DNA from 4 places in the Hymenobacter sedentarius genome. Region 1 is predicted to be linked to each of the others. Evidence: riboswitches for the same ligand, from Rfam matches in the RefSeq annotation. Region 1 holds a riboswitch; each other region holds the start of a gene.
What was found. Region 1 has a riboswitch for S-adenosylmethionine ahead of AUC43_RS12490 (ATP-grasp domain-containing protein). Riboswitches for the same ligand answer to the same signal wherever they lie in the genome.
Positions count from the first base shown of each region.

Region 2: linked by a shared signal. The riboswitch ahead of AUC43_RS05420 (O-acetylhomoserine aminocarboxypropyltransferase/cysteine synthase family protein) and the one ahead of AUC43_RS12490 (ATP-grasp domain-containing protein) in region 1 are both predicted to bind S-adenosylmethionine.
Region 3: linked by a shared signal. The riboswitch ahead of metH (methionine synthase) and the one ahead of AUC43_RS12490 (ATP-grasp domain-containing protein) in region 1 are both predicted to bind S-adenosylmethionine.
Region 4: linked by a shared signal. The riboswitch ahead of AUC43_RS14125 (SusC/RagA family TonB-linked outer membrane protein) and the one ahead of AUC43_RS12490 (ATP-grasp domain-containing protein) in region 1 are both predicted to bind S-adenosylmethionine.

Region 1 is NZ_CP013909.1:3,045,506-3,049,793, reverse strand. Features, by position in the region: gene AUC43_RS12500 (amino acid permease) at 1-183, opposite strand, end outside; gene AUC43_RS12495 (LLM class flavin-dependent oxidoreductase) at 379-1,398, opposite strand; gene AUC43_RS12490 (ATP-grasp domain-containing protein) at 1,402-2,433, opposite strand; SAM riboswitch class I at 2,888-2,980, opposite strand; gene AUC43_RS12485 (TonB-dependent receptor plug domain-containing protein) at 3,102-4,288, opposite strand, start outside.
Region 2 is NZ_CP013909.1:1,299,356-1,303,643, forward strand. Features, by position in the region: gene metX (homoserine O-acetyltransferase MetX) at 1-476, opposite strand, end outside; gene AUC43_RS05420 (O-acetylhomoserine aminocarboxypropyltransferase/cysteine synthase family protein) at 594-1,973, opposite strand; SAM riboswitch class I at 2,357-2,473, opposite strand; gene AUC43_RS05425 (LysM peptidoglycan-binding domain-containing protein) at 2,699-2,989, opposite strand; gene AUC43_RS05430 (hypothetical protein) at 3,174-3,593, shown strand; gene AUC43_RS05435 (lysylphosphatidylglycerol synthase transmembrane domain-containing protein) at 3,679-4,288, opposite strand, start outside.
Region 3 is NZ_CP013909.1:1,664,576-1,668,863, reverse strand. Features, by position in the region: gene AUC43_RS06865 (molybdopterin molybdotransferase MoeA) at 1-492, shown strand, start outside; gene AUC43_RS06860 (NADP-dependent oxidoreductase) at 818-1,768, opposite strand; SAM riboswitch class I at 1,875-1,983, shown strand; gene metH (methionine synthase) at 2,056-4,288, shown strand, end outside.
Region 4 is NZ_CP013909.1:3,431,868-3,436,155, forward strand. Features, by position in the region: gene AUC43_RS14125 (SusC/RagA family TonB-linked outer membrane protein) at 1-2,551, opposite strand, end outside; SAM riboswitch class I at 3,049-3,145, opposite strand; gene AUC43_RS14130 (FKBP-type peptidyl-prolyl cis-trans isomerase) at 3,623-4,138, opposite strand.

The DNA of each region.
Region 1 (4,288 bases):
GAGCGTAACGGCTGGCCCGGCATTATTGGCTGCGGCAATGCCTGTGAGGGAAAAAAGGCCGGCGCCAATGATAACCCCGATGCCAATGGCAATGAGGCTGATGCCGTTGAGGCTGCGTTTGAGGGTGTTGGCCCCCGTTTCGGCCGCTTCCAATCGAAGCAGCTCCAGTGATTTTTTGAGCATGTAATTTGTGAGTACGCGCCATAGGCACGTTAAGTACTAATGCGCATTAATGCGCCTAAAGAACCGTCATGCTGAGCGCAGCCGAAGCATCTCGCTGGCAGTAATAACCCAAACGTGAGAATTACTTGCACAAGCGAGATGCTTCGGCTGCGCTCAGCATGACGTGCTGGTGTTTGGCAATCCGAAATTGCCGGACTACGCTAAAACTTGAATCACCGACTCCGAGAACCGCTCCATTTCCTCAAGCTGCGGGCTGGCCTGCAGCAGGAAGAAATCCACGCCTACTTCTTCGAAGGCGCCGATGCGGTCCTGAATCTGGGCCGGCGTACCAGTGAGGCCGGTGCGGAGGCCGCGGTTCGACACCGAGTAATCGTGCAGCGACACTTGCTGCTCGAGCTGGGTGCCGGCCAGCCACTGCTGGTAGTTGCCGTAGCCCGCGGCTGAGGACTTCACGTTGGTAATGCGGTCGAGCTCCTTCTTCACGTCCTGGTCGTTGTCGCGCACGATGGTGTAGCCAGCCACGCCAAACCTCATGGGCGGCAGGCCTTTCTGCTCGCGGCGGCGGCGCATGTCGGCGATGCGGGCCCCAATTTGCTCCGGCGAGTCGCCGTGCATCACGTAGCCGTCGCACTGGGTCGAAATCAGGTCTTTGGCCGCTTCCGACTCACCGCCGGCGTACAGGAAGGGCGCCTTAGCGGGCTTGGGCTGCAGCACGTTATCGGCCACCTGGTAGTACTTGCCGTCGTAGCTGAAATGGTCCTGCTTCCACACGTTGGTCACCACATCGAGCCACTCGCGGGTGCGGGCGTACCGGTCGTCGTGCTGCTCGAAGTGCAGGCCGTACTTGGTGGCCTCGTCGCGCCACCAGCTTGATACCACGTTCAGCGACAGCCGGCCGGGCGCAATCAGGTCGATGTTGGCGGCCTGCTTGGCCAGCTGCGCGGGGTTGTGGAAGGTGGGGCGCACGGCCACCATGATTTCCAGCTGCTCGGTCACGGCGGCCAGTGCGGCAGCGGTGCTCCAGGCTTCGAGCGAAGGCGCTTCCTGGCCCTTGATGTCGTTGAGGTACAGCTCGGCGATGAGCGTGAGGTCGTAGCCGAGGGCCTCGCTGCGCTGCGCCAGTTTCTTAACGTAGCTCCAGTCGGTGGGCATCTGCTCGTCTTCCACGTTGCGCAGCCAGCCCCCAAAAATGGGCATCCAATATCCGAATTTCATGGCTTAGTGTATTGATTCCGTGACAAGTTGTGGAGCTGATGTGGCCGTGGTTGTGGCAGCTGATTGGGCTGGGGTGCCAGTACCGGGAAGCTGGGCTTCCAGGTAGTCCACGAAGCGGGCGTAGGGGTCGAAGCCGACCACGTTCACGGCGTCGGCCACGAAGTTGGACAGGGCGTTGATGTCGTAGAAAAGCACGTCGCCGGTGCGGTCGTCGATGAGGTATTCGATGCCGCCCACGTCAATTTTGGCGGCGGCCACGATGCGCTCCACAGCGGCAATCACCTCGGCGGGCGGCGTGAAGGCTTCCACCTGAATGCCTTTTTTGGGTGCTTCGGTTAGGCAGAACTCCGCCGACTGCTCCTCCGGAATCTGGCAGATTTCGGCCGGGCACAGGTTGAAGCTCTCGCCGGTGGTAAACACCTTCATGGCGTACAGGAACTTGCCATCCAGCGTTTCCACGCGGTGGATGTTGCCGCCCCGGGGCGTCACGTATTCCTGCACCAACGCGGTTTGGTCGATGCCCAGGTCAATCTGGTTGTTGTCGACCGCCGCCTGCAAGCCTTCCAGCGTGTCGAAGCGGATGATGCCCGCGCCGCTGCCGCCGATGTTCACCTTCACCACGATGGGGAAGCGCAATTGCTGGGCCGCATCGACCGCCCGCGAGGCGTGATTTATCACAAACGACTTCGGGTATTTCAGTTCCAGCGACTCAAACAGCGAGAGCTGGCGGGCTTTGTTGGTTTCGATGGCCGTGGCCGCTGAACCGTTGATAATGCGCGTGCCGATGCGCTCAAGGTGCGTCGCGTAGCCCGCGGTGTGGAAAATGCCCTGCCCATGGCCCCGCAGGTAGGCCGAGGAACTCATCCGGTTCACTACCAGGCTGTAGCCACTCTCCTTCTCGGAAGGGTCGAAGAGGTGGTGGGCGGCGTCAATTTTCTCGTAGGCTAGCCCACGGCGGTCCAGCTCCGCAAAGAGTGGCTTAAACCATTCAGGGTGCTCGAAATAAATGCCAATGGGCTTTTGGTTCAGCGACATATCAAAAGAGTTAGTTGAAATAAATGTGGTGAGAACAGCAGTCCGCAACCAGATTAGGCTGGGCTGCGGCTACAAAAAATCAAGTAAAAGCAGGGTATGATGGGCCGGAAGAGCCTTCCATTCGGGGTAGCCGAACCTTGCGCCGGCGCTTGCTCAATTTTGGGCCACAACAGCGCAGGTAGTTCGACACGAAGCCGGCTGCGCGCACAGCGGAGCAGCCGACAGCAACCCAGAAATAGAGGAAATGAACGCCGCGGGGGCGGCGGTACAGCACACGCAGGCTCCCAGCCTGCGCTACCGCCTGCCTACCCGCGAAGAAACGCTCGGGGCAGGCGGGCTAGGCCAGACAACAACAGCAACAACAGCCCATGCCAGCCCAACGCATGACAGCGGGGCGAGCAGTAACAGCAGCAATCGGAAGGGGGAGGTTGTTGGCAGCGTCCACGGCAACTTGTTTTTATATGGTCAGGAATTGGCACCTTGCCCGCGGTTGCGGATGGTTGCCGGCGCTTCATTGAGCCTGTCTCTCAGCGCCTCTGTATAAAAACAATCCTTTAGGGAGAAAGAATTGATACGGCAAAGATACAGCAAAGCCCCCGATATGTTCCAAATCGGGGGCTTCAATTGTAAAAAGTGCGGGTGGGGATGCGCTAAGGCGCATTTCTCATCTACCGCTGCAGAGCCAGCCGCAGGCCGCCCATCAGCCAGCGGGTGGGCATCTGGGCGCCCAGCAGGTCGGAGTACTTCTCGTTGAACAGGTTTTGCACCTGCCCCGTGAGCCAGAGTTTCTTGGGCAGCAGCGCTACTTCGAGGCGGGCATTGAACACCACGTATTCGGCGGCCTGGCTCCGGCTGATGGCGGCCACGGCGGCGCTATTGCGCTGCTTCCACAGGCCGCTCAGGCTGCCGTTTACGCGGTGGGAAGTGAGGCTGACCGTGCCCGAAATCACCTGGCGGGCAATGTTGGCCAGGTACTGCGAGGCAATGTTCTCGTTGTTGGTAACGCGCACGTTGGTGTAGCCCACGCTGCCATCGAAGCGGGTTTTGGGGGTGAAGGCGTGGGCCCAGCTCAACTCCGTTTCCAGCCCCTGGGTGGTTACCTCAAACAGGTTCTGGGCGAAACGGTACGTGCGGGAGCCGGACAGGTTGGTGAGCCCCGTCACGTAGTAAATGTGCTCACCGGAATCGGGCACGTAGTCTATCTGGTTGTTGCCTTTGCGCACGAAATAGGTAGCCTTGGCCGTGAGGCCCGGCAGCGGGCGCACGTCGGCGCCCAACTCGTAGTTTACCGTGCGCTCGGCTTCTAAGGCGGGGTTGCCCACGTTGAAGCCGTTGGGCACAATGCCGGCCCGGCCGTTGGAGGTGTAGCGCTCCGTAAAATCAGGGGCACGGATGGCCCGGCCCACGGCCCCGCGTATGGTCAACACCTCCCCTATCTGCTGGCTCACGTTAAGCTGGGGCACCAGCTCGGTGCCGTAGGCTTGGTCGTGGTCGAGGCGCAGGCCGCCGGTGAGGGCGAGGCTGGGCGTGAGCGTGACGGCCACCACTCCAAACGCGGCGTAGTGCCACTGGGCGTGCGTGCCCCGGTCGTTGCTGACCACGGCGCGGCGGTCGGCCTGTCCGCCCAGGGTGGCGCGTACCTTGTCGGAAAACTGCTGCTGGTGGCTCAGCAGCACGTTGGTGTAGTGGGTGAGGTGGTCGCTGGCCGCCGACGTGGGCGTGAACACGTAGTAATCGGTGCTGCGGCTGGCCGATACCTGCGCCTCGGTGCGGCTGCGCTCGTTGTGCTGGTAACGCAGCTGGCCCTGGTACCAGTTGCGGTTGGTGGTTTCGCGGGCCTGGTCGGCGGGGTTGG
Region 2 (4,288 bases), 1.7 Mb from region 1:
GTGGCAATAACCACCAGATTGTCGAACAAATCCGGCCGCTGCACTGCCCATTCCAAGGCCTGCTGCCCACCCAGTGAGCCCCCAATTATCGTGTGAATGTCCTCCAGGCCCAATTCCTGGCGCAGCGCTTCGTGCGCCGCCACCAGGTCGCGGATGGAAAGCCGCGGGAAGTGCTGGTAGCGGGGCTGGCCCGTGGCCGGGTCCGCGTCGAGGGGGCTGGTGCTGCCGTAGCAGGAGCCCAACACGTTGGCGCACACGATAAACCAGTCGGCCGGGTCGAAGTAGCAGCCCGGCCCCACCAGGCCCGGCCACCAGCTCAGCACGTCGGCATTGGCCGTGAGGGCGTGGCACACCCACACCACGTTGTCGCGGTCGGCGTTGAGCTGGCCCCAGGTGCGGTAGGCCACGTGCGCGCTGGCCAGGGTTTCCCCGCTTTCCAGCAGCAGGTCGGGCAGGTTAAAAATATATTCTTTCATGGGTATCGGGTATCGAAGCGGCTGGTCAGTTATCGGTCGGCGCGGTGAGATATCGGGATGCTTAATGGTGGGAGCCGCTGATAGCCAGCAGCTCCCCGCCAACAACTGACAATCGGGCTATACTTCCAGGGGCTGGGCGTGCTCCAGTTCGGGCTCGCCTACCTGGGTGCCTTCGGTGGGCAGCGCCGCGGTGTTGCCAATGGCCTCGAAGGCCTGCTGCAAATCGGCCTTGATGTCTTCGAAGTGCTCAATGCCCACCGAAAGGCGCAGCGAAGTGGGCGTGACGCCGGCCGCCAGCTGCTCGGCATCGCTCAGTTGCTGGTGCGTGGTGGCCGAGGGCTGGATGATGAGCGTCTTGGCATCGCCCACGTTGGCCAGGTGGCTGATGAGCTTGAGGTTGTCGATAAACTGGGTGGCCGACTCCTTGCTGCCCTTGAGCTGGAAGCTGAGCACGCCGCCGAAGCCGCGCTTGAGGTATTTCTGGGCCAGGCGGTGGTAGGGGCTGCTGGCCAGGCCGGCGTAGTTCACGCTTTCTACCTGCGGGTGCTGCTCCAGCCAGTTGGCGATTTTCTGGGCGTTTTCCACCGTGCGGTCCACGCGCAGGCTCAGCGTTTCGAGGCCGATGAGCAGCTGCCAGGAGTTGAACGGGCTGATGGACGGGCCGAAGTCGCGCAGGCCTTCTACCCGGGCCCGGATGATGAAAGCGATGTTGCCAAACGGCCCACCCTTGCCAAATACGTCGTTGAATACCAGGCCGTGGTAGCCTTCGCTGGGCTCAGTGAACTGCGGAAACTTGCCGTTGCCGAAGTCATAGGTGCCGCCGTCCACAATCACGCCGCCGATGCTGGTGCCGTGGCCGCCAATCCATTTCGTGGCTGATTCTACTACGATGTGCGCGCCGTGCTCCAGGGGCCGGAACAGGTAGCCGCCCGCGCCAAAGGTGTTGTCCACAATCAACGGCAGGTCGTGCCGGTTGGCAATGGCGGCAATGGCCTCAAAGTCCGGGATGCTGTAGCTGGGGTTGCCGATGGTTTCCAGGTAAATGGCCTTGGTCTTGTCGTCAATCAGGGCCTCGAAGCTGGCCGGGTTATCGCCATCAGCAAAGCGCACCTCAATGCCCAAGCGCTTGAACGCCACCTTGAACTGGTTGTAAGTGCCGCCGTAGAGAAAGGCCGAGCTCACGAAGTTGTCGCCGGCCTGCAGGATGTTGTTCAGGGCAATGAATTGAGCCGCCTGCCCCGACCCCGTGGCCAGCGCCGCCACGCCGCCTTCCAGCGCCGCCACGCGCTGCTCAAACACGTCGGTGGTGGGGTTCATCAGGCGGGTGTAGATATTGCCGAACTCCTTCAGAGCAAACAGGTTGGCGCCGTGTTCGGCATTTTTAAACACGTAGGAGGTGGTTTGGAACAGCGGCACGGCGCGGGCCCCGGTGGTGGGGTCGGGCTGCTGGCCGGCGTGGAGTTGGAGGGTTTCGAAGTGCAAGGGCGAAGCGGACATGATGGGGGTATGTTTGGAGTTGAAAAAACCTGAAAAAGCAAGAAAATAAGCGCGCAACGGCCTGAAATGGCAGTTTTTAAGCGCAGCGGAACCCCCACAAGCCCGTGCTGAAGATGTGGCCCGATTGGTCCGGCCGCTGCGCGCCGAAAGGGCCAGCGGCGGGCACCGAGGGCCGCCAAAAAATCCAGAAAGAAGGGGAGGGGTTGCCTAAGCCGAAATCAGCTTAGCAACAACACAGGCAACAACACATTCGCATTCGCTCCTGGCGCAACGCGGCGTTCTGGCCGCCTGGGGCCACAACGGAAAAGCCCGAACCTGCGGCGCGCAAAGCAGCCGGAGCGTTCGGGGCAACAAAGAAGGAAGCGGAATTTTCCATGGTACTCGATTCATATGCCCCGCCCCGGCCTGCGCCGGTGGTGGGTAGGACTTGGCACCTTTCGCGCGGTCGAAGGTTGCCAGCGGGTCACAGAGCCTAGTCTCTCGCCGCTTCTCTATAAAACTTGAAACTACCCTGCCGCGAGCAGGGGAGTACCGTGTTGGTGGTGAGCCAAATGTACGGAAGGAATTTTTTTATGTCCAACGATTGCACAGAAAATATTTCTTCCTGTCCAGCTCCACCACAGGCTAGTTGAGCTGGGCCGCTTCCGTTTAGCGGCTCAATAAAACACAAAAAAGCCACCCTGAAACAGAGTGGCTTTTCTCACCTTTTTTCTGCAAAAAAGTACCTAGAGACTAGGTAGGGTCAACACCTGGCCCACTTCGATGTGGTCAGGGTTGTTGCCGATGAGGGCCTTGTTGGCCTCGTATATCTGGTGCCACTTGGCCGCGTCGCCGTAGTGGTGTTTGGCAATTTTGGAAAGCGAGTCGCCGCTTACTACGGTATACGACTCACCGGTGGTAGCTGGATTGGCTGCGTTGTTATTCCCGAAAAAATCGGTGCCGCCAGCGGCTGGTTTGGCTGCCGGCTCTGCGGGCTTTTGCTCGCCTTTGTCGCTAAGAAAATCAAAGAGTCCCATGAGTGCGGTCGGTTAAATGAAAAATTGACTGGACTGGAATGCCTTCGGCTGGCCCAACGAAGCTACTATACGGAGGATGCCAGACGAGGTTTCGTCCTAAACCCTTTTGCGTGTGGGCCGTAAGCCGACGAGCCCGCTTTGCCGGGCCAGCCATCTTATTTCTTTCACCAACACCTCTGTACCCATGAAAACCCAGTCGCTTTTTTCGCTTCGTTATTTCGCCAGCTTGTTGCTCTTGCTATCGCTGTTTGCTACGGCCTGCAACAACGACAAAGGTAAAGTTGAGGGTGTAAATATGCTGTACGGCACCGATAGCAAGGTGTGGAAAACGGCGAAAGAAACTAGCTCTACCGGCGACAAAGTGAAGCAGACCGATGCACAAAAGCAAGAGGAACTGCGCATTTTTGCCAACGGCACCTACAACATGACTGGGGCCAACGGCGCCGTATCGGGCAAGTACACGTTTGACCAGACCGGCAAAACCCTCACCATGACCCCCGATAACGCTACCACCAGCAACACGTTCACCGTGGAAACCCTCACCGACAAAAAGCTCACGCTGAAGTCGGCCGATGGGGCTGCCTTGATGCTGGAAGCTGAGTAATAGCCGCTTGCTAATTAGGGAAAAGGCCCCGAACCACTGCGGTTCGGGGCCTTTTCTTGTTTACGGGTACCTGGTTTTCCGAGGCTTATTGCTCGGGCTTCGCGGGGTGGCGGAGGAATACCCGCGCCACCCAGCGCGGCAAAAACACCATGCCCAGCACCAGGTAGAGATAGTAAGTGAACACGCGGTACAGCAGCACCATGAAGCTGGTCATGGTGGCCGTGCCGATGAATTTGCCGAAGAACGTAGGGAAGGCGCCCTCTGCAATGCCCGCGCCGCCGGGCGTGATGGCTATCAGCAGGATGACTTTGTAGGTGATGTTGCGGGCGAAAATGAACAGGAACGTGCCCGCATCCATGGGCACAAAGGCCGCAATGAGGCAGCCAATGATGGCGTAGCGCGCCGTCCAGACAAAGACCGTGCTCACCGACGCGTGCCACCAGTAGCGCGGCCCGTTGCCCCGCAGCTGCACCGAAGCCAGCACCATTTCCTGGCCGTGGCGGTAGGCTTTGCGCCGCCAGCGCCGCAGCAGCCGAAACGAAAACAGCCGCACCAGCAGCCGGCGCACCGAGCGCGGGTTGACGAAAATGGCGTAGAGCATGAGCCCAGCGTAGAGCAGCACAAAAAAGTAGCTCAACCCAAAGGCGATTCGCAGCGTGGCCACGAAGTTGGTTTGCAGGGCCTCGTGCGGGTAC
Region 3 (4,288 bases), 1.4 Mb from region 1:
CTGAGCGGTGCCGTGAGCAAGGGCCGCGCCGACCACCTGCCCGGCCTGCTGCGCGAGCTGGGCGTGAAGGAAATCTTCCACGAGGTAAATCAGCGCCCCGGCAAGCCCATGTGGTTTGGCGCGCGCGCCGAAGGGCCCGTGGTGTTCGGCCTGCCGGGAAATCCGGTTTCAACTTTCCTCACGGCCTGCCGCTACGTGCGGCCCTGGCTGCGCGCCTGCATGCAGCCCGCTGAAGCTTCCGAACAGGCCGCTACTGCCGAAACGCCCGCGCCTGCCGTGCTCACTGTCGACATCAACTTCAAGCCCCAGTTGGCACACTTCGTACCCGTGCGCCTGACGGTGGATGCGGAAGGGCGCCGGCTGGCGACGCCGCTGCGCGTCGGTGGTTCTGGTGACTTAGCAGGCTTGCTGGGGGCAACTGCGTTTCTGGAGCTGCCGCCGGAGCCGGCTGTGTTTCCTGCGGGCAGCGTGTGGCCCGCGTGGGCTTTATAACCCCGGAGCGCCTAAATAATGACGCACTTTAGTTGCCTGCCAGTAGAACCGAGCGAAGCATCTCGCGTGACCGGAACCTCACCCCTGCCGGGCACGGCCCCGGCCCCTCTCCAATAGAGAGGGGAGCCACAGTGGCTCATGCTCAACTTATAAAAAACCAAAAGCCCCAGCTCAATATTAAGCTGGGGCTTTTTCAATGAATTAACGTTTGGCACCCCTCTCTTATGGAGAGGGGCCGGGGCCGTGCCCGGCAGGGGTGAAGTTCCTCTGCTCATACCGCTCGGCACCCAACCGCCTTTCAAAGGAATATTCAAGCAACTCCCACCTAAGGCACAATGACGATTTTTCCGGTAGTATGATGCGAATCAATCTCATTTAAAGCCTCGGCGGTTTCATCTAGTGGAAAGGTCTTGCTCACCTGCACTTTCAGCTTGCCGGCATCGGCTAGTTGCTGCAGCGCCTCCAGTTGCATCGCATTCGGCTCCACGAAAACGTAACGGAAGTTGATGTGGGGGTCCAGCCCTTGGCCGTTGTGCAGGATGGAAACCAGCGTGCCGCCAGCCTTCAGGGCCGATAAACTCTGCGTGAGCGTCTCGCCGCTGATGCAGTCGTAAATCAGCTCCACGCCGGCTGGCACGATGGCTTTCACAGCTTCGCCCACGTTACCCTGCTTGTAATCGACGGTGAAATCGGCGCCCAACTCTTTCATGTAGGCGAAGTTTTTCTCGCTGGCCACGGCTACTACCGTCGCGCCTTTGTCCTTGGCCAGCTGGATGGCGAAGCTGCCCACGCCGCCCGAGGCGCCAAGTATCAGCACGGTCTGGCCCGCTTGCAGGTTGCCGGCATCGAATAAGGACTGATAAGCGGTGAGGCCTGCCAGCGGAATGCCGCCGGCCTGCTCCCAGCTCAGGCTGTGGGGCCGCTGCGCCAGATAGCTTTCGGGCAGCACAATGTATTCGGCAAAGGTGCCGTGCTGCACGGTGGGGCGCCGGGCGTAAGCATACACCTCATCGCCGACTGCAAAGCGCCGAGCGCTGTGGCCGCGCTCTTCCACCACCCCGGCCACGTCCCAGCCCGGAATAATGGGAAACACGTGCGGCAGGGCTTGCTGCAGGTAACCCGCCCGAATGGCCGAGTCGACGGGGTTGACGCCGGCCGCCTTTACCCGGACTAGTACTTCGCCCTCCCCCACTGCGGGGACGTCGAGGGTGCCCACTTGAATTTTGTCGGCCCCACCGAATTCGGTAAAGAAGGCGGCTTTCATCTGTTTTGCCATGGTCAGAAATTGTATTGTTAGTGTACGGCTTAACTGGACCGGGTCACCTTAGGTTATAGGAGTGCTCCTATCCACTTCCCGTTTCCGGCTGTATCTTCGCACTACGCTGCTATCCAGAAAGACCGAGGGACCGGGCCCGATGACGTCTTGGCAACCTACCGCGAATAGGTGCCAACTCCCGTTTCACCGCGTTTTTAGGTGAAAGAAGATGACAGCCGGAACCGTACTCAACCGTACGGGTTTCTTTCTGGATACGCGCTGCCTGCCCGTACTCCAATCCGAAAGAAATGTCCACTGCCACCCTCGCCGCTCCGTCTCCCCTTCCCGAACTGCTCCGCCAGCGCCTGCTGATTCTCGACGGCGCCATGGGCACCATGATTCAGCGCCACCCGCTGACCGAGGAGGACTTTCGCGGCGCCCGCTTTGCCGACCACCCCAAGCCGCTGCGCGGCAACAACGACCTGCTGAGCCTGACCCGGCCGGACATCATCAAGGGCATTCACGCCGAGTACTTCGCGGCCGGGGCCGACATGGTGGAAACCAATACCTTCTCCGGCACCACCATCGCCCAGGCCGACTACGGCCTAGAGCACGTGGTATATGAGCTCAACTACGAATCGGCTCGCCTGGCCCGTGAAGCCGCCGACGAATACTCCACGCCCGACAAGCCGCGCTTCGTAGCCGGCGCCGTGGGCCCCACAAACCGCACCGCCTCGCTCTCACCCGACGTCAACCGCCCCGGCTTCCGCGCCGTGACCTTCGACGAATTGGCCACCGCCTACCTCGAGCAGGTGCGCGGCCTCGTCGACGGCGGCGTCGATACCCTGCTCATCGAAACCATTTTTGACACGCTGAACGCCAAGGCGGCCCTATACGCCGTGCAGAAGTTCTTCGACGAAGGCGGCCGCCAGGTTCCGCTCATGATTTCGGGCACCATCACCGACGCTTCGGGCCGCACGCTCTCGGGCCAGACGGTGGAGGCTTTCTGGAACAGCATCAGCCACTTGCCGCTGCTGAGCGTGGGCCTGAACTGCGCCCTTGGGGCGCACCAGCTCAAGCAGTATGTGGAGGAATTGAGTCGGATTTCCAACGTGCACATCTCGGCTTACCCGAATGCTGGCTTGCCCAACGCGTTTGGCGGTTACGATGAATCAGCCCAGGAATTCGCCGCGCTGGTCGAAGATTATCTGAAGGACGGCATCGTGACCGTGGTGGGTGGCTGTTGTGGCACCACGCCGCAGCACATTGCCGAATTGAGCAAGCTGGCCGAGCAGTACAAGCCGCGCCCGCTGCCCACCGAAATCCCGCCCGCTACCCACCTAAGCGGCCTGGAGCCGTTCGCCATCAAGCCCGAAAGCCTGTTTGTGAACGTGGGCGAGCGCTGCAACGTGACGGGCTCCCGCGCCTTCGCCCGCCTCATCCGCACCGGCGCCTACGAGGAAGCCCTGGCCGTGGCCCGCGTGCAAGTAGAAGAAGGCGCCCAGGTGCTCGACATCAACATGGACGAAGGCATGCTCGACTCGGAGCAGGCCATGACGACCTTTCTGCACCTCATTGCCTCGGAGCCCGACATTGCGCGGGTGCCGGTGATGATAGACTCCTCGAAATGGAGCGTGCTGGAAGCCGGCCTGAAGTGCGTGCAGGGCAAGAGCATTGTCAATTCCATTTCCCTGAAAGAAGGACCGAAGGTGTTTTTGCAGCGGGCCCGCACCGTGCGCCAGTACGGCGCCGCCATGGTCGTAATGGCCTTCGACGAGGACGGCCAAGCCGACACCTTGGAGCGCCGCAAGGAAATCTGCCAGCGCAGCTACGACCTGCTGATGAGCATCGACTTCCCGGCCACGGACATCATTTTCGACCCCAACATCCTCATCGTCGGCACTGGCATGGAGGAGCACCGCAACTACGCCATTGACTTCATCGAGGCCGTGCGCTGGATTAAGCAGAACCTGCCCGGCGCCCTCACCAGCGGCGGCGTGTCGAACATCAGCTTCTCCTTCCGCGGCAACGACGTGGTGCGCGAGGCCATGCACGCGGCTTTCCTCTACCACGCCATCCGGGCCGGGTTGGACATGGGCATTGTGAACCCCAACCAGCTCGCGGTGTACGACGAAGTGCCCAAAGACCTGCTGGAGCTGGTGGAAGATGTACTGCTCAACCGCCGCCCCGACGCCACCGAGCGCCTGTTGGAATTTGCCGAAACCGTGAAGCAAAAAGGCAAAGTGGCCGTAGTAGCCGATGCCTGGCGCAGCCTGCCGGTGCAGGAGCGCCTGGCGCACGCGCTGGTGAAGGGCATCACCGAATTCATCGACGAAGACACCGAAGCTGCTCGCCAGGAGCTAGCCCGCCCGCTCGACGTGATTGAAGGCCCGCTGATGGCCGGCATGAACGTAGTAGGCGACCTGTTCGGCGCCGGCAAAATGTTCCTGCCGCAGGTCGTGAAGTCGGCCCGCGTGATGAAGAAAGCGGTGGCCTACCTCGAACCGTATTTGCTAGCCGACAAGCAGGGCTCGGACCGCC
Region 4 (4,288 bases), 390 kb from region 1:
CTTTATAGGTAACGGAATTGGTGACGCCGCCGAAGTAGTCGGGCCAGGCGTTACCCACCAGCTTGCGGTCGGCCACGGTAATCCGGCCGTCGCCGTTCACGTCCTCGTATTCGGCGTCGCCATTTTCTGGGTTCACGCGGGTCTGGTGGTACAGCCAGAAGGAGTAGAGCGGGGCGCCCTCTTCCAGCCGAAAAATGTCGCGCGAGCCCGTGGTGATGGGCGCGGCCAGCTTTTCAATCTTGTTCACGTTGCGGGCAATGTTAACGGTGGTGCTCCACTGCAGGACGCCCTTGGGCAGCCAGTTGGCCGTGGCCTGGGCTTCAAAGCCTTTGTTGCTCACGGCGCCGTAGTTCTCTACCAGCGACGAGAAGCCCGTTTTACGCGGCACCGGCACGTTCAGCAGCAGGCCCGAGGTGTACTTGTCGTAGTAATTGAGCTCAAGCACCAGCCGGTTTTGCAGCACGGCAGCGTCCAGGCCCGCGTTCCATTGCCGGGTCGATTCCCAGCTCAGGTTGGGGTTTGCCAGCTGCAGCGGGGCCGTGCCCGGCAGGTCGAGATAGTTGGCGCCACCCTGCACCAGGCCCAGCGCCGCAAAGTCGCTGATGCCGGCCTGGTTGCCGGTTTTGCCCAAGCTGGCCCGCAGCTTCAGCTCCTGGAAAATGCCAAGGTCTTGAATGAAGCTCTCGTCGCCCAGTCGCCAGCCCAGGCCCACGGCCGGGAAATAGCCCCAGCGGTTTTCGCTGCCGAAACGCGAGGATGCATCGGCCCGCACGCTCACGTCGGCCGTGTAGCGCTCCTTGAAGCTGTAGGTGGCCTTGCCGAAAAACGACACCAGCCCGGCCTGTGAGCGCGACGAACTGCCCGTCTGGGTAGCCGCCGACGCAATGGTGGTCAGGTCATTGCCCGGAAACTGCTGGCCCGCCAGGCTGGTGCGCTGGAAGGTATTGCGCTGTAGCGTGTTGCCCACCAAGGCTTGCACCGAATGGTTCTCGCCGAAGTTGACGCTGTAGTTTAGGGTTTGCTCGTTGAGCAGGGTGATGTCGCGCGAGAGAAACGACGAGGCCGTGCCGCGCGGCTGCCCGGCTAGTATCAACGTGTTGTTGAAATTGTTCTCGTACATGTCGTTGAAGTCGATGCTCCAACTGCTGCGAAACGTCAGGTTTTTGCCAAACTGGTAGGTGCCGTACACGTTCGAGATGACGCGCGAGCCCACCGCGTCGTTGTTCAGGTTCCTGATGAGGGCCAGGGCATTATCAAACGAGCCGTACTTGGCATAGGAGCCGTCGGGGTTGTACACCGGCAGGTTGGCGCGGGTGAACAGGGCCGAGTTGATGACACCCACCGGGTTGTTGTCGTTGCTGCTTACGTTGCGGTGCGTGCGGCTCAGGGCCGTGCTCGTGCCAATGCGCAGCTTGTCGGTCACCGAGTTATCGAGGTTGACGCGCAGCGAAAACCGGTCAAACGCGCTGGGCTTTGCCACCGACTCCTGCGTGAAGTAGCCCGCCCCGATATAAAACTGGGTTTTGGCCGAGCCCCCGGCTGCCGACAGCTCGTAGCTGTGCGTCTGGGCGGTGCGAAACACGTCGCTGAGCCGGTCGTAGGTGGGCTGCTCTTCGGGCATGCCGCGCCCGCCGGCCGACACCGCGCGGTAGGGCACAAGCCCCGGGTTGCCGCCGTCGTTGATAAACCGCTCATTTTCCAGCGTTGCCAAATCCGGCCCGCTAGCCAGTTGGTACTGTTTCGGCGCTTTGGAGAGGGCGTGGTAGTTGTTTAAGGTGATGCGGGTTTTGTCGCCGGCTTTGCCCCGTTTGGTGGTGATGAGCACCACGCCGTTGGCGCCGCGCGAGCCGTAGATGGCCGTCGCGTTGGCGTCCTTCAGGATTTCCATGCTCTCGATGTCCTGCGGGTTCAGGTCAGCCAGCGGGTTGCTCGACACCTGGTTGCCCAGGCCCGTCGCAATCAGGTTGGTGTTGTTGATGAACACCCCGTCGACCACGTATAGCGGGTCGTTGCTGGCGTTCACCGAGTTGCTGCCCCGGATGCGGATGAAGACGCCGCCACCCGGCACGCCCGAGTTGGCCGATACCTGCACGCCGGGCGCTTTGCCCTGCAGCAACTGGTCGGGGCTGGCCGCCGGAATGTTCTTCAACTCTTCCCCTTTCACCGAGCTTATGGCGCTGGTTAGGGTCTTGCGGTTTTGCTCGCTGTAGCCCGTCACCACCACCTCCGAGAGCTCCTGCAAATCGGCGGCGAGGTCTACGGTAAGTGCGCCACCCGTGGCTTGCAGTTCCTTCCGGGCATACCCGACGAAGCTGAATACCAGTTCGCTACCCGCGGGTACTGATAGGGAAAATTTGCCATTGACGTCGGTGGTGGTGCCAATGGTGCTGCCTTTGGCCATTACGGTCACGCCCGGCAAGGGGGTATGGCTGGCGGCATCGGTCACGGTGCCGCTCACGAGCGGGGCAGGGTCCGATTGGGCATAACTAGTGACGGAGGCACCTCCCCACAGCAGCAGGAAGAGCGTCCGCCGGAGCGTACGGGTATACATAAAAGATTGATGTTGAGGTTGAGGGCCCGGCGTCGGCCGCTACCAAGCGGTGGGAGGGAAAGGCCCGTATCGAGGGGAGGGCTGGGCCGATGCGCCGCAGTCGCCGGGGCCCCTCCGGTGCACCAGGAGGAGGGTTGCGGTTGCGGCGTTCCGCGGTTGAGCTGGGCCACCGTTTGTGCACAACGGCGCCCGGCCCCAAAGCCGCAGTATTGCCCAGAAACAGAAAATTGGCCAGCGCCCCCCGCTCACGGGAGGACGCCAATAGGCTGGCAAGAAGCCGCCGCCCGGGCACGAAAGCCCCTGCAGCACCCGGCTATGGCTTAGCCGCGGGAGCCCTTACGGCCGGCAGGAAAATGAAACAGCTGAATCAGCTCAACAACCCCGGCCGGCCTACCGCATACAGGCGGCAGCACTCAACATACAACAACACCGATGCTGTACAGCAAACGAGGTGGTCGAAACAGCGGGGAGGGGACGCAAAAAGTCCATGGCTTTTGTTTTTATATGGTCAGGACTTGGCACCGTTTCAAGGGGTTAACCTCGTTGGTTGCCGGCGTTTCGTCGAGCCTGTCTCTCCACGCCTCTGTATAAAAACAATTCTTTGTTCTGAAGGAATTGTAAGGGCAAATGAAAGCACCCGGCTTTTGAAATGCTAATGCAAAAGCCAAAATTCTTTTTGCAAAGCGTAATTGGCTCAGGATTGCTTCGCGGTAATAAGAGCATGAAAACAGGCCTTCTTGCCACCCCTGAGCCAATAAATACCTCGTTACGGCGGAGTCGCGTCGCGAAATATTTTCCCAAGAAAAAAACGTAAAAAGCTTCTCGTTGTGCAGCTCAGTTACGCTGAAGATTGGCTCTGGAACCCAACACTTATTGAGCTTCTGGTTCGGGCAGCCGCGTCTTTCCGCCGGGCAGAAGGGCCAAGTTCTGGTGGTGAAACGCTCTACCTAAGCCAGTCCACCTTGCCTAATCAGAACGAATACGGAAGCTTATATATGGAAAATAAAAACGCCCTATGGTTAAGCACTGACTCAACCATAGGACGTCTTAAGAATTGAGCTAATCTAAGCCCTAGTGATGGTGGCCGCCTTCGCCGTGCACGTGGCCGTGGGCCAGCTCCTCGGCGGTGGCATCGCGCACGTCCTGCACCTTGCCGGCAAAGTGCATCACCATGCCCGCGAGCGGGTGGTTGAAGTCCATTTGCACGCCCGAATCGCCGATGCTGACCACTTTGGCCTGCATGTGGTTGCCTTCGTTGTCGGCCATGGGCAGAAAATTGCCGATTTGCAGCATCTCGTCGTCGAGCTTGCCGTCAATCATGAAGACATCCTTGGGGATTTCCACCAGCGCCTGCTCGTCGTAGTCGCCGTAGGCCTGGTCGGGGGTTAGGCTAAACTGGAAGGAGTCGCCGGGGTTTTTGCCGTTGAGCTGGGATTCAAATTCCTCGGGCAGGCCGCTGTGGCCAAAGAGAAAGACCATGGGCGCATCGGCTTCGGCTGATTCAACCAACACTTTTTCCTGGTTTTCGTCGGTCACGCTGAGGTCGTAGGTGATGGTGACGACTTTGTTGTCGCTGATTGCAGCCATAAAGTAGGTGCGGCCGGCAGAGCCGGTCTTGGGAATGGGAGGTAAGATAAATTTCAGGCAAGGTAAGTACGTAAATTCAGGGGCAAGGGCCAACCGCGGGGCTGCTTTTCCCGTGACTATAGGCCATTAAGGGTAACACTCTCTCATACA